Regions from separate parts of the Lysinibacillus sp. NPDC093692 genome, predicted to be linked through region 1. Evidence: riboswitches for the same ligand, from Rfam matches in the RefSeq annotation. Region 1 holds a riboswitch; the other holds the start of a gene.

Region 1 (15,193 bases):
AAGCCCCAAAGGCAATACTAAGTGCCGCTCGGGTCAATGATTTATTGTGCTCGATAGTGATGCGCTTTTATGAAGTATATTTAGAGGATTTATCACGAGTAGTTCATAAAAATAAACAACTGATCAATTTTGTAGAGCGAGAGTATCATCAATTTCTAAATGCTGTGAAGGAACTAAATGATAATCGTTTAAACTGGCACCCACGTGGAAAAGGTCATGAACTATTGCTTGAACTGATTGATAATTTACAACTTTTGAAAAGTCGCCCTGGCAAAGTTTTAATGGATTTCTCACATTCCCATAGCTATGTTGTCGTGGAATCTTCATATCCTATTTATAAAAAGAGGCAGAAAACGATACAAGCTTAAAAATTAAAAATGTGCGGGATGGATCTCAATGCACTCAGGAGAAAGGTATATGCCTGGCAAGGTAGTAGAATGGAGTTGTCAGTATAGGATAGATACCCGCGGAAGGAAGGCAAATTCTCGCGCGAGGCAAGAATACCCGCGGAAGGAAGGCGAATACCCGCGGAAGCAGGTCAAATACCCGCGGAAGGAAGGCGAATACCCGCGGAAGCAGGTCAAATACCCGCGCGAAGCAAGAATACCCGCGGAAGGAAGACAAATACCCGCGCGAAGCAAGATAACCCACAAAAGCATAGTAACTCTCCGCGAAACATAAGAAAACAGGACATTGTTCTAACAAATCATGTCCTGTTTTTATGAATTTAGTCAATACAATGCATCGCTGCTTGTGCCTCATGCCAAGGAACGGAGTAGCCTTTGCCTTTTGCACAAAAAATACTAGAGGATGTATAGTCGGGATCGGCGTTTTTATCGTAGTTGATTTGTGCAATAATGTCTTCTGTATTGTGACACATATCGTAGCCATCAAATTGTAGGGAAAGTACGCCCTTCCCATTGGTGTAGGCGGCAAAGGTTGTACTGTAGCTCATAAATGTTGAGACAGGGGCTCGGCCGGTTACAATCGCATCATGTTCAGTTATTATTGGTGTGTCAAATGTACCGGCAACTTGCTGAATGTCGGTCATCATGCGGCCGATGAAATCACTAGGAGCTTTAAGTTTAAAGCGGTAGTACGGTTCTAGTAATACATTTTCTGCTTGTTCGAGCCCTTGTCGTAATGCACGGAATGTTGCTTCACGGAAATCGCCACCTTCAGTATGTTTATTATGTGCGCGTCCTGTTAAGAGTGTGAAGCGAATATCTGTAACTGGAAAACCGGTTAAGAGACCATGGTGATCGCGCTCGAATAAATGTTTTTCAATGAGTCGTTGATGTCCAATTGATAAATCATCGGCATGGCATGCATTGATAAATGTATTGCCGGTGCCGCGAGTATTTGGCTCCATCAATAAATGGACTTCTGCGTAATGCTTTAAGGGCTCGAAATGGCCGTAACCTGTCACCGTTGTGGCGATCGTTTCCATATATAAAATCTGTGGTTCGCTAAATGAAATATCTAGCGAGAATCGATCATGAAGCACTTCGATAAGAACCTCGAGTTGGATGACACCCATAATATGTACATGAATTTCTTGAAATTTTTCATGCCATAGTACACGTAATGAAGGTTCTTCTGCTTCAAGAATACGGAAAGTTTTTAACACGTCCTTTATATGCTGAGCGCCTTCATAATGTACTTTTGCCTGTAAAGTTGGTACTAACTCAAAGGGCTGAGAATTACTCGAACAACCAATGATATCGCCGATGTTTGCTTGACTAATCCCTTTTACTGCGAAAATCTCCCCAGCCTCTACCTCTTGAGAAGTTTCATACCGGCTGCCATTGTATAGTCGAATCTCGGTCACTTTTTCAGTCACGTCTCCAAATGAAAGTTCATCACGGACATGTAACGTTCCTTGCAAAGCTTTGATAAAAGTTAAGCGTTGATGTCCATCATGACGAATTTTAAACACCTCACCTTGAAACGGAGCATTGTTATTAAATTGTGTCTCTGTTAGGAGGGGGAACTGTGTTAGGAATTCCTTTATTCCACTATCTTTTAAGGCAGAGCCAGAAAAGCACAAAAAGGCCTTTTCCTGTTTAATCATCTGAGATAAATGAATAAGGCAGCTAGAGCTATCTAATGTTTCATTGAGAAAAGCATCGAGAAGATGTTCATCACGTTCGGCAAGCCACTCCATTATGTCGTTTGAAACATAGTCGGAACAGAGCGGTTCGTCTACGAATAGAACATCTGCAGAGCAATCCTTTTGAAGCGCAGCCATTACGGCTTCAACATTTGCTCCTTCACGATCAATTTTGTTAATAAAAAAGAAGGTTGGAACGTGATATTGGCGTAAAAGTTGCCACACTGTTTCAGTATGACCTTGTATTCCTTCGACAGCACTAACAATAATGATGGCATAATCCATAACCCGAATGGCACGCTCCATCTCTGGAGAGAAATCGACGTGCCCAGGTGTATCGATTAACGTATATGTATCATTTCCAAGCGTCATGCGGCCTTGCTCCGCAAAAATTGTAATGCCTCGCTGACGCTCCAGCTCATGATTATCTAGAAATGTGTCCTGGTGATCCACTCGTCCACGGGCTTGAATACTGTTTGTATGAAATAGTAACTGCTCAGAAAATGTTGTTTTACCGGCATCCACGTGAGCAAGTACTCCAATTGTTACATGCATAAAAAGATCCTCGTTTCTATTCATTCATTTAACAACATTGTAACAGAATTGGTATAAAAAATATTTCATATAGTGTTTATGTCGCAATAGTGTTAATATATGTATGATTGTGAATCTACTGTCAATCAATATATTCAACAAAATAAAAACGACGTATTGGTGTAAATGACCTTTGTTATTTGCTTAAAAGGGAAATCGGTGCAAATCCGATGCTGTCCCGCAACTGTAAATGGGGAGTCTATACAAGATGCCACTGTAGCCACGCTATGGGAAGGCGTATAGATGATGAACCTAAGCCAGGATACCTGCCAATATTTATTTATTTATTTATTACTGAATCCACGAGGATGGGGATAGTGAACAGGTTGAAAAACCTTTCTTTTGCTATGCTAACCTCTTGGAAACAAGGGGGTTTTTTTATGCCCTTTTCTAGAATCGCTACCAGGTAGCAAAGGAGTCTAAACGATTTCTTACTATATATTTAACATCAAAGGAGAAGAGGACATGAAGAAATGGAAAAGCTTATGGCTAGTCTTTGCGATCGCATTGGTAGCTATATTGGGTGCATGTAGTGAAAAGGACAAACAAGAATCTGCTACACAAGCTGAGAAGGTAGAGCCTTCACAAGCTGAAAAGTCAGACATAACGATAGAAAATAATGGAACGACGCAAGTATATAAGGAAGCCCCCAAAAAAGCGATTAGCTTAAATCAGCACGTGACAGAAATTATGTTGGCTTTAGAGCTAGAAGATTCAATGGTAGGGACGGCGTACTTAGATGACAAAATTTATGAGCCCCTACAAGTGGCCTACGATAAAGTGCCTGTGTTAGCAAAACAGTATCCTACAAAAGAGCAGGTTATTGATGCAGAAGCAGATTTTTTATTTGGTGGTTGGAAAAGCGCCTTTGGAGAGAAAGGTGTTGGTACACAAGAAGAGCTTGAAACATTAGGCATTCACACTTATTTACATACAGCCTCAATCATGACGAAACCAACTTTAGACGATATTTTCGCAGATATTCGAAATATCGCAAAAATTTTCCGTGTTGAAGATCATGGAGAAGCACTAATAGAAAAAATGACAAAGGATGTAGAGGATATCCGTGCAAAATTACCGCAAGATGGAGAAGACCTGCCTGTTCTAGTGTTTGATAGTGGTGATAAAGAAGTCTTCACTGCAGGACAAAACATTATGAATGAACTTGTTACGATGGCCGGCGGTAAAAATATTTTTGGTGATGTAGAATCAGGCTGGACTACGGTGTCCAAAGAAGATGCGGTAGAACGTAATCCAGCAGTCGTAGTTGTCATAGATTACGGAGAAACATCAGCGAAAGCAAAAATAAATTTTTTGAAAAATGATCCAGCCTTGAAGGAAATGGAAGCGGTCAAAAACGAACGCTTTGTGATCCTACCACTTTCTGCCGCGTCTGAAGGAGTACGTGCTGCAGAAGCCATTCAAATTTTGGCGAAAGGCTTCTATCCTGAGAACTTTTAAGCTATCCAATAAATTGGGGGCTAGCAATTGGCTAGCTCCTTTTTCATAAGGAGAAGTATTTATGAATGCATTCCGTTCGAATATACCGGACAAAACCTTCGAAAAGTTAAACAATAATGGGGATTTTACTCGCCTTGCCGTAAGCCCAGGCATTATTAATAAACATTATACCCCTGCACAATTCCAAACAATGGCAAAGGTTATAGGGGAAACTGGTGCCATAAAATACTCTGCCTCTTATAGCATATTATTATCTATCTCAACAGTAGAAGTTGAAAAGAAGATTGAGGAGCTAGAAGATGCTGGCCTTTACGTGGCAAAGCAAGGGCCAATTGTAGCGATGAAAGCGTGTGATTTTTGTGATGGTGACAAGATGGAGGCAGCACCAATTACAGAAAAGCTATATCATTCATTAGAAGGAATCACTGTCCCTACAAGGTTACGTGTAAACGTTAATGGCTGTGCCTCTGCCTGTTATAATGCGGTATATGATGATATTGGGCTTGTTTATCAAAAGGATAGCTTTGATGTCTATTTAGGAGCAGTACCGATGGGAGCGAATGCAACAGCCGGGACACTCTTTGCGAAAAAGGTAGGAGTAGAGCTTATTGAAGGCTTTTTAAAGCAAATCATTGAACTTTATAAGGAACATGCTCGTCCGAATGAACCTTTTTATAAATTTCATCGCAGAACAAATTCTGCTGATTATTGGAAGGATTTAAGCTGACTAATTATCGTAATGTGGGCTCGTAGCGACTGATTGCGTCTGCTAAGCCGTTTCGCGTGATGATAGAAAGCTAGAAGCATTTTATCATTAACATATCAAATTGACTTACTTAAGAGGCTAGGGCATAAGAAAACTAAAATTTTTAAAAGCGCAAGAAATTATCATTATAAAAATTGATTTCTTGCGCTGTTTAAGTTTCGCCCCAACTTCTTTATTTACAAAAAATATTGTTGAGTTGTTTCGATTTCATAGAGATAGTGTTACTCGTTCTACATAGTATTGGATAACTTTATCATTTCAGACCATGTATTCCAGTAGGGAGCGTTTAGGAAAAAATCATAACAAGGCTTGTGTTTGTTATTTTCTGATTATTCAGAAATAATAATGACAATTTGACTATGTCATGATATGGTAGTTGAGAAAACGTTTTCGTAAAACGTTTTCTTAAAATGTGATTTTATAGTAATAGTAGGTGAAGATTGTGAGACGATGGACCATTAAAGACATTGCGAAACAAGCAGGTGTTTCCATTACTACTGTTTCTCGAGTGTTGAATGAAAAAGAAGAGGGAATGTCTCCAAAGACACGTGAAAAGGTACTAAAAGTTATGGAGGAGGTAGATTTCCAGCCTAACCAATTTGCTCGTGGTCTTGTTACGAAGCGATCGAAAATATTTGGGTTAATTATTCCGAACATTTCTAACCCTTATTTTCCGGAATTATGTCGGGGGGTGGAAGATGAAGCGAATGAAAGAGAATATAGTTTAATCATCTGTAATTCCGATGATCATTCTGATAAAGAGAAGCGATATTTGCGACTATTAGAAGAACAACAGGTAGATGGAATCATTTTTTCTGCAAAAGATTCTTTGGAGTCTTTGGATGAAGAGCAATTATCGCGTGCAAAAATTCCTTTCGTTCTCGTTGATAGGGGAAAAAATGAAAAAAATCATGCCAGTGTTTTTTTAGATAATGATAAAGGTGGATATTTAGCAGGAAAACATTTAACAGAACTGGGACATAGAAAGATAGCGTGCATTATTGGACCAAAGTCTATTTCTTTGACTAATGAACGTTTAGAGGGTTTCAAAAGAGCGTTGGCGGAATCAGGTGTTGAACTATTGCCATCGCATATTATTGAAGGGGATTTTCAGATGGAAATGGCGTACCAAAAGTCCAAGGACCTCCTTTTGAAAAAAGAAGTAACGGCTATATTCGCCTTTAATGATGTGATGGCATTCGGTGTTTATCGTATGGCTCACGAGCTTAGTATTCATATACCAAGGGATTTATCCATCGTAGGTTTTGATGACATTCCGTTAGTATCGGCATTAATACCAATGCTTACTACTATTCGTCAAGATACTTATCTAATGGGACGGGAGGCTGTGAAGCTTTTAATACAAAAACTTGAGAATAATGAAACGCAATCTATTATGTTTAATCCGACTCTAGTAGTACGAGAAAGTAGTACATCACCTAATTTATTACTGTAATTTATCATCATAAAACAGTAAAAATTATAGATTAACTATAGGAGTGAATTTGATGGAAAAAATACCAGTAATTATTGATTGTGACCCGGGAATTGACGATGTAATGGCGCTATTATTAGCTTTTTCTCGAGATGATCTGGACATAAAATTAATTACAACGGAACCAGGAAATCAAACTCAAGATAAAACGATCTACAATGCTAGAGCTTTTACAAGTTATATGAAACAAAATATTGAAATAGCAAGAGGGTTAAAGGATCCTTTATTCCGCGAACTTGAGGTTGCGGATGATGTTCACGGGGAGTGTGGGTTAGGAGAAGTTATTTTTCCGGAGCCGGATTTACTTGAAAGCGATAGAACAGCCATAAATGCTTTAATTGCTGTTTTAACTGAGAGTGAGGAACCTATCGTTTTAATCGCAACTGGCCCACTTACAAATATCGGAGCATTACTGCTTGCTCATCCAGAAGTAAAAGAAAAAATCAGCTATATTTCGTATATGGGTGGTGCAGCTGTATCTGGCAATATGAGTCCTTTTGCAGAATTTAATGTATATGTTGATCCACATGCAGCCGATATCGTTTTTCGTTCTGGAATTCCTATCATTATGAGCGGACTTGATGTTACTCATAAAGCGTATATCAATATGGATGAATTGAATCAAATTGAAAGAATGGGTACAGATTTATCTCAAAAGATTGGGGCAATGCTGCGCTTCTATATTCAAAATGCAAAAAATAATGATTTTCAAGAAACAGATTTTGAAAATAGTTTTCGTTTGCATGATCTTTGTGCTGTGTCCTATGTTGTCACTCCGGAACTTTTTGAAGGGAAAGATTGCTTTGTAGCGGTTGAAACAGAAGGGCGTCATACTGCTGGTGCGACGGTTGTAGATTACATGCACCGTTCCGGCAAACCTCATAATGTAAAAGTTTTGCATTCTGTCAATCGTGAAGGTTTTGTCAATCAATTTATGGAAGCGGTTGCAAAAATGGGCCGTCAAATCAATCAATAATAAAAAAAGGTGGGAATCCAAGATGAAACGTAATTTTAAAGATGATTTTAATATGATGTCTATGCTTCTTATTCCAATTGGTGTAGCAGTTAATATTGTCGGTTTTCAAATTGCTAACGTTTTAAGGCTCCCTATTTTTCTTGATACGATTGGAACCATTTTAATCGGAGTCGTTGCTGGTCCTTGGGTTGCATTACTTGCTGGATTAATTACTAACCTTATAAATGGTATTTTCAATCCTACGTATTTTCCATATGCCGTTACATCGGTGGCGATTGGGTTAGGAGTAGGATACTTGTCTAAAGGTGGGATGTTTAAAAATATTCCTAAAACGATTATTTCCGGTATTGTGATTACATTCATTGCTGTTATAGTTTCTGCTCCGATTACAGTGTTAGTATTTGGAGGAGCAACAGGGAGTACAGGATCTCTCCTTACAGCTACATTCCTTGCTTCAGGACAAAAAATTTGGAGTGCCGTGTTTGCCTCATCCTTTATTTTTGAAATTGCTGACAAAGTAGTATCCGTTCTAATCGTTTACTTTATTGTAAGAAAAATGTCTGATCGCTATTTATCAAAAATGAATTACGGGACTCTATACATGAAACGTGAAGACCGATAGTAGTTTCATGAATTCTTTCCGTTCTGCTTGAGCGGAAAGATCTACTTTTTCTGAGGAGGGTTCACAGTGCAGAAAAATTTCATTCAGCAACTGCATCCATTGACTAAATTTTTCTTTGCATTACTTGTATCAGCTGCCGTTCTTATAATTCCCGGGTTTAAATTTTCATTTCTAGTTTTTCCAATTTTACTTCTGATCGCTGCCGCTGCAAGCGTTTTGAAAGAATTTTTTGGAACTGTTGTGAAGGCTTTGTTATTTTTACTAATTATCGTTTTCTTCATGCAGCTCTTTTTCTATCCAGGTGATCATCTGATAGGACAATGGGGAATATTCAAATGGACTGAGGAAGGCTTGAATTATGGATTAACGCTTACTTCTCGTATTCTTGCGATGGGTTCCGCCTTCATATTATTTTTCCGTTTGACAGAGGTTCGTGACTTTGTAAAATCGCTAGAGGATGCTGGCCTACCTCCAATGGGAGGGTATGTTGTGTTATCCACATTACAAATTATTCCTGAAATGCGACGCCATGCTAACACAATTATGGATGCGCAAAAAACACGTGGAGTAGAAACGGAAGGGTCAATGCTCACAAGAGCTAAAGCGTTCATTCCAACCTTAACTCCTCTTATATTATCATCTATTTCAAGTACCGAGGAACGAGCAATTACTTTAGAATCGAGAGCATTCTCTGCTCCAACAAAGAAGACTAGTTTGCATAAGCTAACAAAAAGTACAGCTGATCGAATTTTACCATTCGTCTATATTCTCATTTTAGTAGGATTAGTGTTATGGAGGATACTTACATGAATAAAATCATTGAAATGAAAAATGTCTCCTATCGATATCCAGTTAGTGATGATTGGAATATAAAAAATGTATCTTTTGCAATTGAAAAGGGGAAATTCACAGCGATTATTGGCAACAATGGATCGGGGAAAACGACTCTTTGTAATATCATACGTGGATTCATTCCACACTTTTATAAAGGCAACCTTGAAGGGGACGTTATTATCGATAATAAAAGAATAGAAGAATACCAATTAGGTCAATTAGGAGAAAAAATTGGATATGTCTTTCAAAACCCTTTCATCCAAGTATCAGGAGTAAAAGATACTGTCTTTGACGAAGTAGCGTATGGGCTCGAAAATTTAGGTGTAGAAGAAAATGCAATAATAGAGAGAGTAAATGAAATATTAAAGCTTATTAAAATCGAGCATTTACGAGAAAAACATCCAATGGAGCTATCGGGTGGTCAACGCCAACGTGTTGCACTTGCTTCAATTATCGTAATGAATCCTGATATCCTTGTTATTGACGAGCCAACATCTCAGTTAGATCCAATTGGAACGGAGCATGTATTTAATATCATTCGTCTTATGAAAGATAAGGGAAAAACAATTATCTTAGTAGAACATAAAATGGACTTAATTGCTGAATATGCAGACAATTTAATTGTCCTCCACGAGGGAGAAATTGTTTTACAAGGTCCGACCCGAGATGTTTTTGCCGATACAAGATTTGGAGAATTTAACATCCAATATCCTCATGTAACCGAGGTCGCTCTTAATTTAAAGAAAAATGGTGTAAAGTTAAAATATGTCCCGATTCGTGACGAGGAATTACCTGAAAGCATAAGTTGGGCAAGCGTAGGGGAGAGTGCTTATGACTGAACTTCAATTGAAAAATGTCAGTTTCGCTTATCCCGATGGAACAAAAGCATTAGAAAACTTGACACTTACTGTTCCTGCCGGCCAACGCTTAGCCATTATAGGACAAAATGGGGCTGGAAAGACAACGGCAGTTAAATTAATGAACGGTCTTTTAAAACCAACTGAAGGCGAGGTAACTGTTGGAGATTGGCATACAAAAGATTATACGACAGCTCAAGTTTCTCGAAAGGTTGGCTATGTATTTCAAAACCCGGACGATCAAATTTTCCATAATAATGTGGCATTAGAAGTCCAGTTTGGTCCTAAAAATATGGGCTTTGATTCAGAACGTGTATCGCTTCTAACAGATTGGGCGATGAAATTATGTGGAATTTATAATGTTTCTCACGAAAATCCTTATAATCTGCCTTATTCGGTCCGTAAATTTGTAACCATTGCGTCCGTTTTGGCAATGGATTCCGATGTGATTATTTTAGATGAGCCGACAGCTGGGCAGGATCGGGTCGGATTAGATTTATTAAGTAAGCTTTTAGACGAATTAGAGGGAAAGGGAAAAACTGTTATTGCGATTACGCACGATATGGAATTTGTCACTGATTATTTCTCTCGAATTGTTGTAATGGCAAATCGAAAGATTATTGCCGATGATGATTCAGAAAACATTTTCTATAATCCTGCGATATTAGAAGAAAGTATGCTGAAACCGCCTGCAGTTGCTAAAATGGCCAATTTAATGGGCTTGGAGAAAGGTATTTTGACAAAAGACCAATTATTATCCGTATTAAAGGAAAGAGTTTTTGTGAGAGGGCGATAACTGGTATGGATATTTTATTAGTTGGGAGCATTAACATAGATCTTGTTTATCATGTTCCTTATATCGTTAATAATGGTGAAACGCTTCATAGTACGTCTCATATTGTTCATTTCGGTGGAAAGGGTGCGAACCAAGCTGTAACTGCAAGCCAGCTAGGAGCAAACGTTCATTTCGTTGGAAAAGTAGGCAAAGATGATTTAGGGGAACAGGCTATAGACAATTTAAGAAATAAAGGAGTTTATGTGGATTCCGTTCAAAAGGAAGGAGCAACTGGGCAAGCGATTATTCAAGTGACAGATGCCGGTGATAATGCGATTATTTTATTTTCCGGTGCAAACTTTTTAGTTACTCCTAAACAAATTGAACAAGAAACACATAACATTTCTTCAAGTAAGGTACTCCTTCTTCAGCTTGAAATACCGCTTGATACAGTTGAAAGGACCGTGGAAATCGCATCTCAACATAGAAAAATCGTTATCCTAAATCCAGCGCCAACTCGTCAATTTCCAGATTCATTATTGGAGAAAATTACATTTTTAACGCCGAATGAAACAGAACTTGCTCAATTAACAGGAATTGAAACGACAACGGAAGAAAATATTCGCTCCGCATGTCGTTTATTGCTAGAAAAAGGGGTTGGAACAGTGGTCGTTACACTTGGATCAAAAGGCTCTTTTTATATGAATCATGAAGAAAGTGGGTGGGTTCCAGCGTTGAGCGTTGACACAATAGATACAACTGGTGCCGGAGATGCATTTAATGGCGCTTTGGCAGTAGGACTATGCCGGGGAGATTCGCTTCGAAGTTCGATCGATTTTGCCACGAAAGTTGCCGCTTATGTCGTTACACAAATGGGGGCACAACCGTCAATCCCGGATTCACTCTTGAAATAAATGATAGCCGTAGCTCTTTGTAATTATTACGAAGCAGCTACGTTTTTTTATAAGTAAGTCATTAGTTGATATTCGAAATCCTCTTTAGGATAAAAAACAATTTCTCCAAAAAAGCAGGAATAATACTTAGTGTATCGAAATATTGTACTAAGTAACCAAATTTTCATACAAAGGGGATAGGGAAGTTATGACATTGAAACAAGGGATAAAACCAGAAGATTTATATGAATTAAAAGCAGTGGCAGATCCACAAGTATCACCTGATGGAACAGAAGTGGTGTATGTACAGACTCATATTGATGAGAAGAAAAAGGACTATGTATCTAATTTATTTTACATAAACTTGAATGATAAAAAACCGCAACAATGGACATTTGGGGAAGATAAAACGCATTCACCTGTTTGGTCTCCGGATGGCAGTAAAATCGCGTTTGTGTCATCGAGAAATGGCAAGCCACAAATTTTTGTTCTTTCTAAAGCAGGCGGGGAAGCGAAACAAGTTACGAATTGTAAAAATGGTGTGACATCGCCTACTTGGTCTCCTTGTGGAGAGAAAATCGCCTTCTCTGTACAGCTTGGTAAAGATGAAAACATTGATGATAAAGTTGAGAACAATCAAAAGGAAGAAAAAGAGCTAAAACCACTTGTAATAGATAAGATGAAACATAAATCAGATGGTGCTGGATTTATGGATATGGAGCAATTTTATCAAATTGCGATCGTTCATCTTGCATCAGGAGAATTAGAGCTACTGACGGAAGGGAAACATAATTTACAGCTTGGTACATGGTCTCCGAATGGAAAATATCTTTCGTACATTGCGGACTTAACAGAGGATCTAGACTTTTCATTCATAAGTGATATTTACTTATTAGATTTAGAAACGAAACATGGTCGCAAGCTAACAGATGGGTCAGGGGTGTTCTACCAAACTTCATGGTCTCCGAACAGCCGCTTCATAGCTTATGTTGGAGGTGAAAGAGAATTTGAAAATGCAACACAACCAAAGCTATGGATTTATGATTTGGACAATGATAATCAGACATGTGTAACGAGTGAATTTGACGCGCCTGTCGGTGATTTTGCTATTGGTGATTTCCTTCAAGGTGTTGTTCCTCCGCGCGTTCAATGGTTAGAGGATAATAAAAGCTTTTACTTCCAATTTACAGATCAAGGAAATACATCGATTTATTTTGGCAATCTATCGGGAGAATTATATCCAGCTATTCATGATGATCAATATGTATATGGTTTTTCGCTTGATCCTAAAAATGATAGAGCGGTAGTCGCGATCGGCACGACTACAAATCCTGGGGATCTATTTTACGTAAATTTAAATACTGGTGAAAAAGAACAGCTTACTACAGTTAATGAAGAATTTTTAAAGACGCGAGCAGTATCTGTTCCAGAAGCAATTGAATTTGAAGGGGCAGATGGCTGGAAAGTTAACGGCTGGATGATGAAGCCTATTGGATATGAAGAAGGGGAGAAATATCCACTTATTCTAGAAATCCATGGTGGTCCGCATGCAATGTATGCTAACTGCTATTTTAACGAATTCCAAATCCTTGCTGCACAAGGCTTTGCGGTTTTGTATACGAATCCTCGCGGAAGCCATGGTTATGGTCAAAAATTTGTAGATGCAGTACGTGGTGATTACGGGGGCAATGATTATAATGATCTAATGGCTGCTGTTGATTATGCCTTGGAGCAATATGATTTTATTGACCAAAACCGTCTCGGCGTTACAGGTGGAAGCTATGGGGGCTTCATGACAAACTGGATTGTCGGACAGACAAATCGCTTTAAAGCAGCTGTTACGCAACGTTCCATATCTAACTGGATAAGCTTTTATGGCGTAAGTGATATCGGCTATTACTTTACAGACTGGCAAATTCAGGGGGGACTAAATGATATAGAGAAGCTATGGCAACATTCACCACTTAAGTATGTGGACAATGTGGAGACGCCACTTTTAATTTTACACAGCGAAAAAGATTATCGCTGTCCGATTGAACAAGCAGAGCAATTGTTTATCGCCTTAAAACATCGTAAAAAAGAAACGAAATTTGTGCGCTTCCCTGAAGCCAATCATGAACTTTCAAGAAGCGGAAAACCAACATTACGAATTAATCGACTAGAATATATTAGAGATTGGTTTGTGGACTATCTATAAGAGAAATATTGGTGGCTTAAGAAGTGGAAGTACTTCTTTGGCCACCTTTTTTATAGGGAGGGAAAAACCTTTTCATCTTGAGGAAGGAAATAGATGATTGAAATACTATTTATCTATTCATTAATAATTCCGTAAAATACCAAATCCTCATATTTTCCGTCTTTAATGATGTGATCCTTTAAAATTCCTTTTTGTTTCATGCCGATCTTGTCCATTACTGTTCCAGAAGCGGGGTTCGTTGAAAAATATCGAGCAAATACTTTATGCAATTTCTTTTCTTCAAAAGCGAATTGTACAATAGACTGCGCCGCCTCCGTGGCATAGCCTCTTTCCCAATACTCCTCGCCAATCCAATAGGCGATTTCTCCATGCTTAAAACGTTTATTATTCGATAATGCAATGGCTCCATATAATTCGCCGGTTTCCTTATCTGTAACTGCAAACTCGTACGAAATATCCTGCGTAAAATTATTGTAATGATGTTCCATCCATGATAATGCATCATCTAAACTATATGGATAAGGTAGGTACATGGTGCTTTTGTAAATATTATAGTTATTGCAGAGCTTTGCAACCGTTTCTGCATCAGTTGTTTCAAATAATCTAAGAACGAGCCTTTCTGTTGTAATCAATAATTTTTCATGAACATATCCCATTCAATCATCTCCGTTAATTTATAGTTTAGCTCATCACCAAAAGTTGAGAACGCATTTGTTTAAACGTATGTCATGTGAATAAGTTGATCTTCGTTAAGACTGGGCGACCCCTTGGGTGGTGATAGAACTATAATTTGTAAATTACATTATAAGATAATTGTAAAATTTGAACAATTGTAAAAAGGATTATCTTTTTTCTCCAAAACAAAAAGACAGAATCATTTGGGCGTGATTCTGTCTAATTTCATTTAGTTAAGTTTTTGAATAAAAACAACTTTTAAGTAATTGAATTCTGGATATTCACGTGTGGCACGGAAATCCTTTGGTAAGTTAAATTCTTCAACAATTTTATAGGCTGTTTTAGTTTCTTTAAATGCTTGGTCAATAAAGCTCTTGAACTTTTTCATCCCAAAGCTTGCATTGTTCGTTGAGGCAACGATGATACCGTTTTTCTCCGTAATAGCAATTGTATCTACTAGTAATTTAGGGTAGTCTTTCGCAGTTGAGAACGTTCTTTCCTTCGTACGTGCAAAGCTTGGTGGATCTAATACTACAAGGTCAAATTTTAAATTGTGACGCTGAGCATATTTAAAATAGTTAAAGACATCCATCACTTTAATGTCCTGTGATTCGTAGTCTATGCTATTCACGCTAAACTGCTCAATTGTTTTGGCTAAACTACGTTTTGCAACATCTACACTTGTTGTTTTTACTGCTCCTCCAAGTGCCGCTGCGACAGAAAATGCCCCCGTATAGGAGAACGTATTAAGCATATGTTTACCTTCTGCATAACGTTCACGAATGGCAAGTCTCACTTCTCGTTGATCAAGGAAAATACCTGTCATGGCGCCATCATTTAAATTAACAGCGTAGTTCATATTATTTTCCGATACGATAATTGGGAATTCGCCGGGTGTTCCCATGACAAAATCGTCCTGTTCCATATACTGGCCT
Region 2 (15,193 bases), on a different contig from region 1:
TTACTAAAGAAAAATCATATCCTTTCCAGATAACGGCTACCATTTCTACCCGATCTGTTTTATTGGAGTAGAAGAGTGTATTAGCCATAGTGAGAAAAATAAAACTATGGAAAAATTACTTTAAAGCTGCTCTATAAGTTTGTGTAAATCTTCCTTAGAACGAGGCATTTTGATGTTTTTCTCAAATAGTTTTTTGTTTTGTAAAGCAATGGCCATTTCGAAGACCCATGGGCGTTCAAGATGGGCTCTTTCAAGCAAATCTGCTTGAAAGAACAGTTCAACGGGATCACCATTATAAATAATTCTCCCAGCTTCCATGACGACTATTTGATCTGCCCATTCATAGGCTAACGGGATATCATGAGTTGCCAGTAAAATGGTTCGTTCACCGTTTTCTAACGTAGCTAAATATTGTAAAACTTGTCCACTATAATAATTATCTAGTCCAGCGGTCGGTTCATCTAATAATAAAACAGAAGGCTCCATTGCAAGTACTCCTGCCATAGCGACACGTTTTTTCTGTCCAACACTTAAAAAATGAATCGGTTTATCGAGCAATGCTTCAACCTCGGTTTGAGCGATAGCCCACGCAATTTTTTCTTCAATTATTTCAGTTGTCCAGCCAAGATTCTTAGGTCCAAACGCAATATCTTGTTTAACAGTGCCAGAAAAAAGCTGGTTGTCTGCATCCTGAAAAACAATACCAACCTGTTGACGTAATTCTTTTAATGCTTTTCTACTATAGTTAAGTGCTTTGCCTTGAAAGGATATACTTCCAGCTGTAGGCTTCAAAATTCCATTTAAATGCTGGAATAAAGTTGATTTTCCAGCTCCATTATGACCAAGTAAAGCTATTTTTTTCCCTTTTGGAATTTGGAGTGTAATGTCTGTTAAAGCATGAGTTCCGTCTACATAAGCGTAAGATAAATGTGTTAATTCAAAGTACAAATCTGTCATGAGAAAAAACCTCCATAAATGATGAGGAGTATAATAATTGCAACAATACCTAGCCAATTTTTCATGTTATAGGTAATCTCCTCCTGCCAATAGACCGTCTCGCCACCACGTGCTTCCATCGCATTGTTTAGTTCACGACTACGTTGGAACATCTCGACAAATAAAGCGGCAATCAGCATGGAGACCGAGCGAAGCCACTGTATAGGGGAGCTGTACCCTAGACGAGCCTGCTGAGCAAGATGAATTTTTTGCATACTATCTAAAAAGATAAAAATAAAACGATACGTTAGTTCTACTAGCTCTATGAATAGAGTGGGCAGTCGCCATTGTCGCAGGACATAACAAATAGATTGGACTGATGTCGTAAGAATTAAAAAATACAAACAGCTTATACTGCCAAGGACGATGAAAAAAAGCTGTTGCGCTGTCACTAAGCTCGTACTGCCAACAAATATTGTCCAATGATGAAAAGAAAATGACCAAATAGTTGGAGGTAGTGTGCTTGTTGCTGGCGCTATAGAAATTAAAATGGATGCTAGACTCGAAAGTAAAAAAAATCCGGGTAGCAATAGTAATTTTGCGTAATATTTAGCTGGGATTTTTGCACCTAAAATGATAAAAGCACTCATCACAATAAATGTAATGAGTGAAATTCGTTCATCTCTCATGATAAGCGACAATAAAAGCAAACCTAGGGATAACGTCATTTTTTCCAGCGGATGAACAGACGCTAGTTTATTCATATAAGCATACTTATCAATGAGTAACATCACTTATCCCTCTTTATGTTTACCACGCATTAAGCCGATGAAATAGCCAATAAATCCGGCTCCAATAGCAGCTTGTAGTGCGAATAATAAGCTTTCTATTTCACCACTTGGTGGCTCCCATAAGCTTTCAAACCAAGGCTCGTAGTTAGCATCTATTTCACCAATTGCTGCCTCCGCTTCACCATCAGCACCTTCAAAATCTGCGCCTTTTTGAATGAAGAGGGGAATGATTGCTAACAACACAACAATTGCTAAGAGCAGTAAATTTTTTTTCATGTTAGTGAGCCTCCTTTGCCGAGAAAACGCGTAAAGCTTTTAATTCACTCACATTGTATTTTTTCAAGAAATTCATAACGATCACTGTTAAAATGCCTTCACTAACAGCAAGAGGAATTTGCGTGAACGCAAAAATACTAGCAAACTTTGTGAATGAAGTCATAAAGCCTCCGACCTCAGAAGGGAAGGCAAGCGCTAATTGTACAGAAGTGACAATATATGTACCTAAGTCACCAAGCATTGCTGCTAAAAAGACGGCTACTGAAAATGATAATCCCATTTTTTGAGAACCCTTAAAAACATAATAAGCAATAATAGGACCAGCAATTGCCATAGAAAAGGCATTAGCACCTAAAGTTGTCAGCCCACCATGTGCTAAAAGTAAAGATTGGAATAATAATACGATTGTTCCGATAACGCTCATCGCTAATGGTCCAAAAAGAACTGTCCCAAGACCAACCCCTGTCGGATGTGAACAACTACCTGTTACAGAAGGGATTTTTAAAGCTGATAGTACAAAGGCAAAGGCACCAGATAGGCCTAAAATCATTTTTGTTTCAGGATTTTCATCAATAGTTTTACGAATAGAACGTAATCCTAAAATAATAAACGGAATCGATAAGACCCACCAAAAAATCGCCCATTCAATTGGCAAAAAGCCCTCCATAATGTGCATCGCAAATGCACGGTCTGGTACGAATAAAAATGCCAATAAGAAATAACTAAGCTTCCAACCTGAGAATTTCAAAAATTTCTCCTCCTCACATTAAAATAGTTCGAATAGTATGCGATACGAAATCAAAAAAGCACTTCTCCAATTGTGGAAAAGTGCATAGCTAAAAATGCAAATAAAATTCTAATTTGCTCAGCCGCACACCTATCCTCGTAGGTTCAAACGATCACATATTTTTCGGCAGGTCTCCTGGCTTTAGTTCAACGTTTTATAGGCCTTCCCATCCTTTGGACAGTGACATTATCTATAAAACTCCCTAGTACAGTGGCGGGACCGCGCCGGACTTAAACCGGCTTCCCTTTTAAGCGAAATGATGAACAATTCGCACCGAAAAAAGATGAAGTTGTGATTTCACGACAAAGTGTAACATGAATTTCCATATATATGCTATACTTTTTAAGAAAAAATTTTTAATTGAGTGTCTATGTCGAAAATTCGGATAAATAGAAAAGGAATGTCATATTTTTCATTAAAAAATTACTGAAAATGTCACAAATTTAGAAAGAAATATTGAAATTTTAAAAAAATAAGCTATGATAGAAACAGTTTTTAATTTTACAAAAAAAATAAATTCATATAAAACATCCATAAGTGCTTGAATATTTTCAAGATAATAGGGAAATCGGTGAGAATCCGATACAGCCCCCGCTACTGTAATAGCTGATGAAATCGCGGATGCCACTAGTGAGAACTAGGAAGGCGCGAAAGTAAAAGGAAGCTTAAGTCAGGAAACCTGCTTATGTGATAATGCATGCAAACTTTTCGGAGGGAGAAGTTGAAGCGAGAGCGAGTACCTGTATATATTCGTTTTTATTTGGCTTCTACTAAACCTTTACTCTTCGTCTAGAGTAAAGGTTTTTCTTTTTCCTAAAAGCAAATGAGGGGAGAAAAACTATGACAACTTGGAATTTAGAAGGGATGAAAACACATCTTTTTATATGCAATGGTAGTAGCTGTATGAAAAAAGATGCTGAGGACATTACTCAGGCAATTCGTGATGAAATACAGGTACTGGAACTTGATAAGGAAATACATACGACAAGGACTCGCTGTAATGGTAGGTGTAAAGATGCTTGTGTTGTCATTGCTTATCCTCAAGGGAATTGGTACCGCGTGCCGACAACAGAGCATGCGAAGGCACTCGTACAAGATTTAAATCATGAATCTTTACATAATGAGCATGTCTTTACTTTACGTGAAGGATCTTTACAGCGTACAGCACAAACAACAGCCATTAAAGGTATTGAAAAGGTGAAAGAGGGGTAGCAAAATGGCGCAAAAAGGTAAGATTTTCGTAGTTGGCTTTGGCCCTGGAGACTTTAAACATATTACGACTCGTGCTGTAGAGGCACTACAACAAAGTCATATGATTATTGGTTATAAAACCTATGTTGAGCTTATTCAAGATTTAGTTAGTGCAAAGTCGATTATTAGTACTGGTATGACAGAGGAAGTTTCACGTGCACAGGAAGCTGTACGTCAAGCAGAGGCTGGAAGTATCGTATCGGTTATTTCTAGTGGTGATGCCGGTGTTTATGGGATGGCAGGATTAGTGTATGAAGTATTAATCGAGCTAGGCTGGACGGAAGCCACTGGTATCGAAGTAGAAATTGTTCCAGGTATTTCTGCTATTAATTCGTGTGCAAGTTTACTAGGTGCTCCTATTATGCACGACGCTTGTACTATTAGTTTGAGTGACCACTTAACACCTTGGAATTTAATTGCTAAGCGGGTAGAAGCAGCGGCAATGGCGGATTTTGTTATTGCGCTTTATAACCCAAAAAGTGGACGTCGTACGAGACAAATCGTAGAGGCTCAACGAATTTTATTAGAATATCGTTCGCCCGATACACCGGTTGGCCTTGTGAAAAGCGCGTATCGTGACCGTCAGGAAATTACGATGACGACTTTAGCAGAAATGCTTGAACATGATATCGGCATGTTAACAACCGTTATTATCGGGAATTCATCAACATTTTTCTATGACAATAAAATGATTACACCACGTGGTTATCAGCGTAAATATACACTTGGAGAAGAAAAACAGCCGTTACGACCACATCAACGACTGAAGGAAGAAAATGAACCATGGGCAATGAATCAAGAAACTGGGGCAGCGCGAAATGATTTTGCAACAGATCCGAATGCCAATCGTATAAAGCCCAGTTTAGCTATAACATCACAACCAAAGCCTAAAAAGTCATCGCTTGAAATGGCAACAGCAGCTCTGGCAAAGGTGAAGGGAACTAGCGCTGTGAAAGTAACACCTAAGCTCGTTCAACAAAAAATCGAATCGGTTTTTGAATTAGCTGTTAGTCCTGGGGTAGCCAATAAGTTTTTTACTCCTCAACAAATGATGACATTAGCTGAGGTAGTTGGTGAGGAAGGAACGATGGAGTATACACCAGACCACCAAATTCATTTGAAAATTCCTACGTCCGAGCCAGGAGAGATTACAGCAAAGCTTCGCGAAGTAGGCTTTTTACTAACACCAATTGGTGACGTACTTTCGTTAAAGGCTTGTGATTTCTGTTATGGAGAAAAAACTGATTCGATTCCATATGCGGAAGAGATTCAAGAAAAGCTTGGTGGTATATCGTTACCGAAAACATTGAATATTGGTTTTAATGGCTGTGGTATGGCGTGTTATCGAGCCGTATTTGATGATATTGGCATTGTTTATCGTAAAAGTAAATTCGATGTTTTTATTGGTGCCAAGCCGGTTGGTCGGACAGCACATGCGGCTCAGCCTGTTGTTGAAGGATTAGAGCCTGAACAGCTAATACCGCTTATTACCGACATTATCGAAGAATATAAAGCAAATGCACATCCAAATGAACGTTTGTTTAAATACTTCAAGCGTGTGAAAAAGATCCTACATTTTACGTATCAGGATATGTCTTCAAAAATAAAAGTTGAGCCAGCTCCATGCGGCGACTAGTGAGGGGTAATGAGATGAAAGCAATTTTATTTGTCGGCCACGGGAGCCGTTTAGAAGCAGGAAATGAAGAGGTACGCACGTTTATCGAGCAAATGAAACCTCGTATTGATGAGAATTTTTTAGTAGAAACATGTTTTTTAGAGTTTGCCTCGCCGAACATTGAAGAAGGTATTACGAACTGTGTGAAGAAGGGCGCTACAGAGGTGCATGTTATTCCGATTATTCTTCTTCATGCTGGACATTCAAAAATGCATATTCCAGCAGAAATCGAACATGCGCGTGAGCATTATCCAAATATTACGTTCACATATGGTCAAACAATCGGTATCCATGAAGAAATATTTGCGATTTTAGAAGATCGTTTAGCAGAAATAGGCTTTAATGCTGAAGAAGAACATAAAGATACCGCGGTTTTATTAATTGCACGAGGCGGCAGTGACCCATATGCAAATGGTGATTTTTATAAAATTACACGCCTGTTATGGGAGAAACTCCCGGTTCAATATGTAGAAAGCGCATTTATGGGGGTTACAGATCCTCGTGTTGAAGAAGGAATTGAGCGCTGTGTGAAGCTTGGTGCTAAAAAAATCATTATGCTACCGTACTTTTTATTCACGGGTATCTTAATGGAACGAATGAATGGGATGTGTAAGCAATTTAACGAAAAATATCCTGACTGTGATATTCAAATTGCCAACTATTTTGGCTATCATGAGCGTTTACAAAATGTGTTATTAGAGCGAATTGAACAAGCTGTGAATGGTACATCAACAGGTATGCAAGATTTAGAGAACTATCGTGCTTATGCGGCAGTACATGGACATGCGCATCATCATCACCACCATGACCATGAGCACCATCACCATGAAGAGGAGCCAGTGCAATGATCTTCATGTTAGCGGGGACAAGCGATGCAAGGAATCTAGCACTTGAATTACAGTCAGCAGGTTACGCTGTGACAGCAACGGTCGTTACTGATTCAGCAGCCTCAAGCCTTGCAGAAGTAGGCCTACCACATTTAGTCGGTCGATTAACGGCTGAGGAAATGGCGACGATTATTACGGAGCAAGGAAACCGTTTAGTTGTAGATGCCTCTCATCCATTTGCTGAAGAAGCTTCAAAAAATGCGATGGCAGCAGCCGAGCAAGCAAATGTACCGTATATTCGCTATGAACGTGCCCACGAGCATTATGCACATCCACTTATTACGATTGTGAAAGATTACGAGGAGGCTGCCCACTTAGCAGCTGAAAAACGTGGTGTAATTATGCTAACGACGGGCAGTAAAACGCTAGCGACCTTTACAAAGGTATTACATGGCTTAGAAAATACGCGAGTGATCGCGCGCATGCTTCCTCGACTCGATAATATGGAAAAATGCGAAGCACTCGGTGTGGCACAAAGAGATATTGTTGCCATACAAGGTCCGTTTTCAAAGGAATTAAACGAAGCACTGTTTCGTCAATATGATGTGACATTGATGATTACGAAAGAAAGCGGCAAGGTTGGCTCGGTGGATGAAAAGCTGGACGCTGCCCTTGCATGTGGCATTGAAACGATTTTAATTGCAAGACCAAATATCAAATACGGACAGCAATATTCTACATTTGAAGATGTATTGCAAGCTGTACAAAACACACATTAGGAGGCATTTTAGATGGACTTTAAAACAGATTTCAAACCATTAACAGTAGACCCGGATAAAATTTACGATTACAGTTTCTCAATTATTGCAGAGGAAATGGGCGAGCATAATTTCTCAGAAGACGAGTGGAAAATTGTACGCCGCATTATTCACGCTTCTGCTGACTTTGAATTAGGACGTAGCGTTATTATTACACCGGGAGCGATTGAAGCAGGTATTAAATCAATTCTTGCAGGTCGCCATGTCATTGCAGATGTGCAAATGATTGAAAGTGGTTCAGGGAAAAAACGTTTCCAAAAGCATGGTGGCGATTTACACTGCTATATTGCAGATGAAGACGTTTCAATTGAAGCGAAAAAACAAAACACAACACGTGCGATTATCTCTATGCAAAAGGCTGCTAAATTACATGAAGGTGGTATTTACGCAATTGGTAATGCGCCGACAGCATTGCTTGAATTAATTCGTTTAATTAAAGAAGGTTTAGCGAAACCAGATTTAATTATTGGTATGCCAGTTGGCTTCGTTTCTGCTGCTGAATCGAAGGAAGAGCTATTAAAAATAGAAGGTATTCCGTACATTACAAATGTTGGTCGTAAAGGCGGTAGTACAGTGACGGTTGCCGCATTGAATGCTGTCTCACTTTTAGCGGATGAACAGGCGAAAAAATAATGGAGCGGAAGCCTAAAAAGGATCCAAAAGACATGCGTCACGGTTATACAACGGGATCCTGTGCGACTGCAGTTACAAAGGCTGCATTACTTGCCTTAATTACAAATGAAGAGCAAGAAACAAGTACTATTCATTTGCCAATTGGGCGAGATGCAACCTTTACGATAGAAAAATGTACATTTCAGAACGAAGCTGTAAGCTGTGAAACGATTAAAGATGCTGGTGATGACCCAGATGCAACCCATAAAGCACTCATTGTTGGCACAGTAAGCTGGGCGGATAGTCCAGGTATTCATCTAGACGGTGGAATTGGTGTCGGGCGCGTAACAAAGCCCGGCTTACCAGTACCTGTCGGAGAAGCAGCTATCAATCCAGTACCACGAAAGATGATTCATAGTACTGTACAAGGCGTACTTGATGAATTTCAAATTAAACGAGGCGTTAACGTAGTTATTTCCGTCCCTAAAGGTGAGGAAATTGCTAAAAAAACGTTAAATGGGCGCCTTGGTATTATTGGAGGCATCTCCATTTTAGGCACAAGGGGAACCGTCGTGCCTTTTTCGAGTTCCGCTTATATGGCTAGTATTGTTCAAGCGATTAGTGTTGCGAAAGAGGCTGGTTGTGAGCATTTAGTTGTTACGACTGGTGGACGTAGTGAAAAGTATGCGATGGCACAATATCCTGATTTGCCAGAGGAAGCGTTCATTGAGATGGGCGATTTTGTTGGCTTTACGTTAAAGCATTGTAAGCGACTTGGTATGAAGAAAGTATCGCTTGTTGGGATGATGGGGAAATTCTCGAAAGTGGCACAAGGTGTCATGATGGTGCACTCCAAAAGTGCTCCTATCGATTTTAATTTTTTAGCTCAATTAGCAGTGGATATAGGGGCAGATGAAGAAACCGTAGCTGAGGTACGAGAGGCTAACACTGCTTCACAAGTTGGTGAAATTATGGCGGAAAAAGGTTATGATGCATTTTTCAACCGTTTATGTGAGGCCTGCTGCTATTCATCCATACATCACATTAGAGGCGGTTTAACGCTTTCCACATCGATCTATTCGATGCAGGGACAATTATTAGGAAGGGCTGATGACATTGCATCGATCGATGAAATTGATTGGGATCGGGGATAACGGACAAGAAAGCTTACTACCACAATACGTGCAGTGGATTGAAGACTGTGAGGTGCTTGTTGGTGGAGAGCGTGTTTTAGAATTTTTCCCGAACTTTACCAGTGAAAAAATGTTGATTAAAGGTGGTCTTTCAGCGTTAGTTGAAAGATTGTCTGTGGAAACGAGAAATACAGTTATTTTAGCGTCAGGAGATCCATTATTTTACGGAATCGGTGGGTATTTAGCGAAAAAGCTAGACATTGACGTTTATCCATATATGAGCTCAGTGCAACTTGCTTTTTCTAAGATGGGAGAAAGCTGGCAGGATGCGTATGTCACAAGTATTCATGGACGCTCCATGAAAGGATTAGCACAACGTATTGATGGTAAAAAGAAAGTGGCACTGCTAACAGATGCAGAAAATAATCCGAATGAGTTGGCACGTTATTTAAAGCATTTTGGCATGACAGAATACCGTGCATTTGTGGCAGAAAATTTACAGGGTACAAATGAAAAATTCGGCTGGTATTCGCTAGATGAATTAGAAATGGCTGATTTTTCTCCTTTAAATGTAGTCATTTTACAGCAAACATCAGTACCGAAACGCTATGCACTCGGTATTGATGATGAAGAATTTTCGCAGCGTAAGCCCGATAAAGGTTTAATTACGAAAAAAGAAATTCGTGTCTTAAGTTTACAAGCAATGCAGCTACAAAAGGATAGTATCATTTGGGACGTTGGTACATGTACTGGTTCGATGGCTATTGAGGCCGGAAAGCTTGCCCCAGAAGGTCAAATATTTGCCGTAGAAAAAAACGCACCTGATTTGGATAATTGTTTGCAAAATCAGCAAAAGTTTCGTGTAGATATTACAGCTATTCATAGTAAAGCGCCAGCAGGACTTGAAAACTTCCCTGATCCGGATGCGATATTTATCGGCGGTACAGGAGGAGAAATGGTGGAGCTCTTACAATTATGCTGTTCACGCTTAAAGCCAAACGGTCGTATTGTATTGAATGCTGCAACTATTGAAAATTTATATAAGGCAGTCGAAGCGTTTAAATCTTGTGGCTTTGCTGTTGACATATTGCAGGCACAACTCGCACGCAGCAAACCAATATTAGATATGACACGTTTTGTCCCATTAAATCCGATTTACATTATTTCTGCATATCGAAAGGAAGAAAATCATGAGTAATCTTGGTATTTTATATGGCTTGGGCGTAGGTCCTGGCGATCCAGAGTTAATTACAGTTAAGGCATTCCGTGTCATTCAGGAATCGCCTGTTATCGCGTATCCGAAAAAATTAAAAGGCAGTAAAAGCTACGCACATCGTATCGTAGATGTCTACATTAACCCAGAAGAAAAGGATATGCTTGGCTTAGTATTTCCAATGACAAAGGATGAAGCTGTATTAGAACGTGAATGGACGAAATCAGTTCAACTTGTTTATGAAAAATTAAAAGAAGGTAAGGACGTCGCATTCGTAACAGAAGGAGACCCATTATTATATAGTACGTTCATCCATATGATGAAGCTAATGCAGGACATGCACCCTGAAGTTGAAATTCGAACAGTTCCTGGTATTTCTTCGTTCAACGGTTCAGCATCACGACTTGGAATTGCGCTCGCAGATGGCGATGACCGTGTTGCCATTGTACCTGCTCATGACGACTATGAGGCTATGCGTGAAGCGATTGAAAGTCACGATGCAGTAGTGTTCATAAAAGTAGCGAAGGTTATTGATTTAATGCTTGAAGTACTACGTGATTTAGATTTACTTGATAAAGCGTCAGTCGTAACGAAGGTAACATCCGATGAGGAAATCATTTGGGATGTACGCGAACTAGACGGTGTCGATCTAGAATATTTAACGTTAATGGTGGTGCGTAAATAATGAAGAAAATATATATTGTTGGTGCGGGTCCTGGTGATCCAGATTTAATTACAGTTAAAGGCTTACATATGCTGCAAACAGCAGACGTTGTTATGTATACAGATTCTTTAGTGAATGAAGACCTGATTGCAAAGGCAAAACCAGATGCAGAAGTTATTCGTACAGCGGGTATGCATTTAGAGGAAATGGTAGCGGTCATGGTAGATCGTGTTAACGCTGGTAAAGTAGTAGCTCGTATGCATACGGGAGACCCTGCTATGTATGGCGCGATCATGGAGCAGGTGGCCCTATTAAAAAAAGAAGGCATTGGTTATGAGGTTATTCCTGGTGTAAGCTCGGTCTTTGCTTCTGCAGCGGCAATCGGGGCAGAATTAACAATTCCTGACTTAACACAAACACTTATTTTAACGCGTGCCGAAGGACGTACCCCTGTACCGGAATTCGAAAAGCTACGCGATTTAGCGAGTCATCACTGTACGATTGCATTGTTCCTGAGTGCAACGCTAACGAAGAAAATAGTAAAAGAACTACAAAGTGCTGGTTGGGCTGATGATACACCAGTAGCTGTTATTCAACGAGCTTCTTGGCCAGATCAAAAAATCGTACGTACAACATTAATTGAACTGGATGAAGCTATGCGTGTGAACGGTATTCGTAAACATGCGATGATTTTAGCTGGCTGGGCATTAGATCCGACTATTCATGATAAAGATCAATATCGTTCGAAATTATATGATGCTACTTTCACACATGGCTTTAGAAAAGGTGTGAAGACAAGTGATTGAGTTACAAGAGGGCGTCTTACCAGAGGTTGACCAACGAAATCCTTATGCAGTTGTCGCCATTACAAAGCATGGTGTTCAAATTGGACGTCGCTTGCAGCATACTTTTGCTGCGAGCGACTTATATTACATGAGCAAATTTGAGCAGGGGGATGAAGCAGAAAAGCATATTCAAATGTTTACAGGTACTGTGCGTTTACTGCTCCCTACTCTTTTTAAGCAATATAAAGGCTTAATTTTAATCATCTCACTCGGTGCAGTTGTCCGCATGATAGCACCGATTTTAAAGGATAAAAAGACAGATCCAGGCGTAGTTGTTATTGATGATCGTGGTGAAAATGTAATTAGTGTTTTATCGGGACATCTTGGTGGCGCAAATGAGCTGACACATGAAGTTGCCGCAGCGCTTGGAGCAAATCCAATTATTACGACAGCTTCAGATGTGCAAAAAACGATTCCGGTTGATTTATTTGGGGCACGTTTTGGATGGGTATGGGATAGTGCCGATAAACTGACACCTGTAAGTGCCTCTGTTGTAAACGAGGAGCACGTCGCAATCGTTCAGGAAACAGGGGAACGTGACTGGTGGATGCGTGATACAGCGATGCCAGAGCAAATTAAGATTTATCCATCAACATATGCAGCGATTGAAGTGAAACCACATGCGACATTGCTCATTACTGACCGCATCATTGAACAAGAGGAAGAAGTGCTTCTTGAAAATGGTGTTATTTATCGACCAAAATCGGTGGTGCTTGGCATGGGCTGTAATCGTGGGACATCTGTGGAAGAAATTGAGCAAGTTATTGATGAAACTCTTGCAGAGCTGAAGCTTTCGAAAAAAAGTGTCAAAGCGTTATGTACGATTGATTTAAAGAAAGACGAGCAATGTTTCCTTGAAATAACGAAGAAATACGATTGGGAATTTGTTACATATTCGCCGACGGAATTAAATGAAATTGATTTCCCATCACCTTCGGAAACCGTTTTTAAATATACCGGAGCATACGGAGTGAGTGAGCCTGCTGCAATGCGTTATGCGCAAGTGGAGTCGCTTGTGCTAGAAAAGAAAAAATCAGGCAATGCTACTATTTCTGTTGCTAGATTAACATTTTAAGGAGGAAGCCTATGCAAACAAATCGTTTTGTACTTGCAGGTACTGGCAGTGGAGTTGGTAAAACAACCTTTACTATCGGACTCATGGAAGCATTACAAGAAAAGGGCAAAATTGTGCAGGGATTTAAATGTGGTCCAGATTATATTGACCCTACTTACCATACTGCTGTTACAGGACGGGTATCACGCAATATCGATAGCTGGATGTTTTCACATGAAGCAGTGCGTGATATAGTTGCGCGCGCAAGTGAAGATGCTGATGTTTCCATTATTGAAGGAGTTATGGGCTTTTATGATGGCAAAAGTCCGTTATCGGATGCTGGCTCTGCAGCAGACATTAGTGTTGTAACAGAAAGTCCGGTTATTTTAATTGTCAATTGTGCAAGTATGGCGCGAAGTGTAGCAGCAGTTGTGAAAGGTTTTCAAATGTTGTCAGATCAACCGAATATCGTTGGTGTCATTGCCAACCAAGTCGGTAGTGTCGGTCATTATGAAATTGCAAAGGCTGCTATTGAGCAGGAGTGCGGTATTCCTGTGATTGGATATTTGAAGCGTGAACAAGGGATTGATATTCCTAGTCGACATTTAGGATTAGTCCCTGCAATCGAACGAGGAGAACTCGATACATTTTTTGATAAGCTAGGCTCTTTAATGGCAGAGACCATTGATTTAGATCAATTGCTTGAATTAACAAAGGCACCTGTTCTACAAGAATCAGGGCAACTATTTGCGGAACAACCATCTCAAAATATTTGCATTGCCGTAGCAAAGGATGCCGCGTTTAACTTCTATTATGAAGAGAATTTGAATCTGCTGCGTGCAAAAGGAGCAGAGCTTCAATTTTTCTCACCACTTGCGAATGAACCTGTTCCCGCAGAAGCAGACGGTTTGTATATAGGTGGGGGCTTCCCAGAGGAATTTGCAGATATTTTAGCGGAAAATTCGGATGTCAAAAAGTCTATTCGTGAAGCGGTTGCCAAAGGTCTACCGACATTAGCTGAATGCGGAGGCTTCATGTATTTGACGGAGGCTATTACGAATAGTAATGGTGACCGTTATGACATGGTTGGTGTTATTCCTGGAGAAGTAGCGATGCAAACAAAGCTAGCAGCTCTCGGTTACCGTGAAATTTTTGGCACACAACAAAATTTTTTAATAGGTACGGATGAAGAAGCGAAGGGGCATGAATTCCACTATTCAAAATATAGCGGCTCACACAATACGCCTGCTTATGAAACGAAGGGACGCTTTGGTAACAAACAAGAGGGCTACCAAGCAGGAAATTTAGTAGCTGGCTACACCCATTTTCATTTTGTATCGAACCCAAAGCTAGTTGACAATTGGTTAACAGCTTGTAAGAAGGTGAAAAATCATGACTAATTATTTTCCGATTCACATCAATATTGAATATAAAACCGTAGTAATTGTTGGTGGAGGACACGTAGCAACACAGAAGGTAGCATCACTGCTTCCAGCTAAAGCTAGTATTGTCGTTGTTAGTCCAACTCTAGATGAATCCTTACTACCCCTTGCGGAATCAGGACAAATCACGTGGCGTGAAAAAGAATTTGAACCGCGTGATTTGGATGATGCATCACTCATTATTGCAGCGACAAATGATACGTCAGTAAATGAGGCTGTACAAGAAGCAGCCCAGCATTGGCAGCTTATCAACCGCGCAGATGCACAGGCTGAAAGCGACTTTATAACGCCAGCAACAGTGCGTCGTGGTCCTTTAGTGTTGACAGTTTCAACGTCAGGTGCAAGTCCAGCATTAGCACGTAAAATCAAGGCTGATCTCGAAGAGCAATTTGATGAGGTTTATGATGACTACGTATGCTTCCTACAGCAGGCACGTTTAATGATTGCTGCTAAGTTTGAAAAAGGCCCACAAAGACGTAAAGCTTTACAATCATTACTTGAACCGAGCCTACTAGAATGGACACGTAATGGAGAGATTGATAGACGTGAAGCATTTTTACAACAAATACTGATTGGAGAAGCGCGATGAATGACGGAATAGTGTATTTAGTTGGAGCTGGACCAGGAGATCCAAAGCTCATTACAGTGTACGGGCTAGAATGTATTCAAAAGGCTGATGTTATTGCATATGACCGTCTTGTGAACCCAAAATTGTTAGAGTTTGCGAAAAAAGATGCTGAGCTTGTGTACTGCGGTAAATTACCTGGTAAGCATCACTTAATTCAAGACGAGATTCATACATTACTCGTCGAAAAAGCGCAGGAAGGCAAGATAGTCACACGTTTAAAGGGTGGCGATCCATTCGTCTT

What was found. A riboswitch is a leader RNA that binds a small molecule or an ion and turns the genes downstream of it on or off. The one in region 1 is predicted to bind cobalamin.
Region 2: it holds a riboswitch for cobalamin, as region 1 does, so the genes downstream of both, ACQKN4_RS11945 (energy-coupling factor ABC transporter permease) here and ACQKN4_RS19825 (ABC transporter substrate-binding protein) in region 1, are expected to answer to the same signal.

The regions. Positions count from the first base shown of each region.
Region 1 covers NZ_JBNNUW010000022.1:33,534-48,726, reverse strand. Annotated here, with positions in the region: gene ACQKN4_RS19835 (hypothetical protein) at 1-368, shown strand, start outside; gene ACQKN4_RS19830 (elongation factor G) at 728-2,668, opposite strand; cobalamin riboswitch at 2,809-2,995, shown strand; gene ACQKN4_RS19825 (ABC transporter substrate-binding protein) at 3,173-4,168, shown strand; gene ACQKN4_RS19820 (precorrin-3B methylase) at 4,230-4,895, shown strand; gene ACQKN4_RS19815 (LacI family DNA-binding transcriptional regulator) at 5,377-6,390, shown strand; gene ACQKN4_RS19810 (nucleoside hydrolase) at 6,443-7,405, shown strand; gene ACQKN4_RS19805 (ECF transporter S component) at 7,428-8,027, shown strand; gene ACQKN4_RS19800 (energy-coupling factor transporter transmembrane component T) at 8,094-8,837, shown strand; gene ACQKN4_RS19795 (energy-coupling factor ABC transporter ATP-binding protein) at 8,834-9,700, shown strand; gene ACQKN4_RS19790 (energy-coupling factor ABC transporter ATP-binding protein) at 9,693-10,514, shown strand; gene rbsK (ribokinase) at 10,520-11,407, shown strand; gene ACQKN4_RS19780 (S9 family peptidase) at 11,595-13,583, shown strand; gene ACQKN4_RS19775 (GNAT family N-acetyltransferase) at 13,697-14,239, opposite strand; gene ACQKN4_RS19770 (class I SAM-dependent rRNA methyltransferase) at 14,488-15,193, opposite strand, start outside.
Region 2 covers NZ_JBNNUW010000009.1:94,660-109,852, reverse strand. Annotated here, with positions in the region: gene ACQKN4_RS11960 (energy-coupling factor ABC transporter ATP-binding protein) at 121-957, opposite strand; gene cbiQ (cobalt ECF transporter T component CbiQ) at 954-1,727, opposite strand; gene ACQKN4_RS11950 (energy-coupling factor ABC transporter substrate-binding protein) at 1,731-2,003, opposite strand; gene ACQKN4_RS11945 (energy-coupling factor ABC transporter permease) at 2,005-2,751, opposite strand; cobalamin riboswitch at 2,899-3,083, opposite strand; cobalamin riboswitch at 3,309-3,491, shown strand; gene ACQKN4_RS11940 ((2Fe-2S) ferredoxin domain-containing protein) at 3,631-4,002, shown strand; gene cobJ (precorrin-3B C(17)-methyltransferase) at 4,007-5,677, shown strand; gene ACQKN4_RS11930 (sirohydrochlorin chelatase) at 5,692-6,564, shown strand; gene cobK (precorrin-6A reductase) at 6,561-7,322, shown strand; gene ACQKN4_RS11920 (precorrin-8X methylmutase) at 7,335-7,994, shown strand; gene ACQKN4_RS11915 (cobalt-precorrin-5B (C(1))-methyltransferase) at 7,994-9,127, shown strand; gene cbiE (precorrin-6y C5,15-methyltransferase (decarboxylating) subunit CbiE) at 9,102-10,304, shown strand; gene cobI (precorrin-2 C(20)-methyltransferase) at 10,297-11,004, shown strand; gene cobM (precorrin-4 C(11)-methyltransferase) at 11,004-11,789, shown strand; gene ACQKN4_RS11895 (cobalt-precorrin 5A hydrolase) at 11,782-12,903, shown strand; gene ACQKN4_RS11890 (cobyrinate a,c-diamide synthase) at 12,915-14,282, shown strand; gene ACQKN4_RS11885 (precorrin-2 dehydrogenase/sirohydrochlorin ferrochelatase family protein) at 14,275-14,913, shown strand; gene cobA (uroporphyrinogen-III C-methyltransferase) at 14,910-15,193, shown strand, end outside.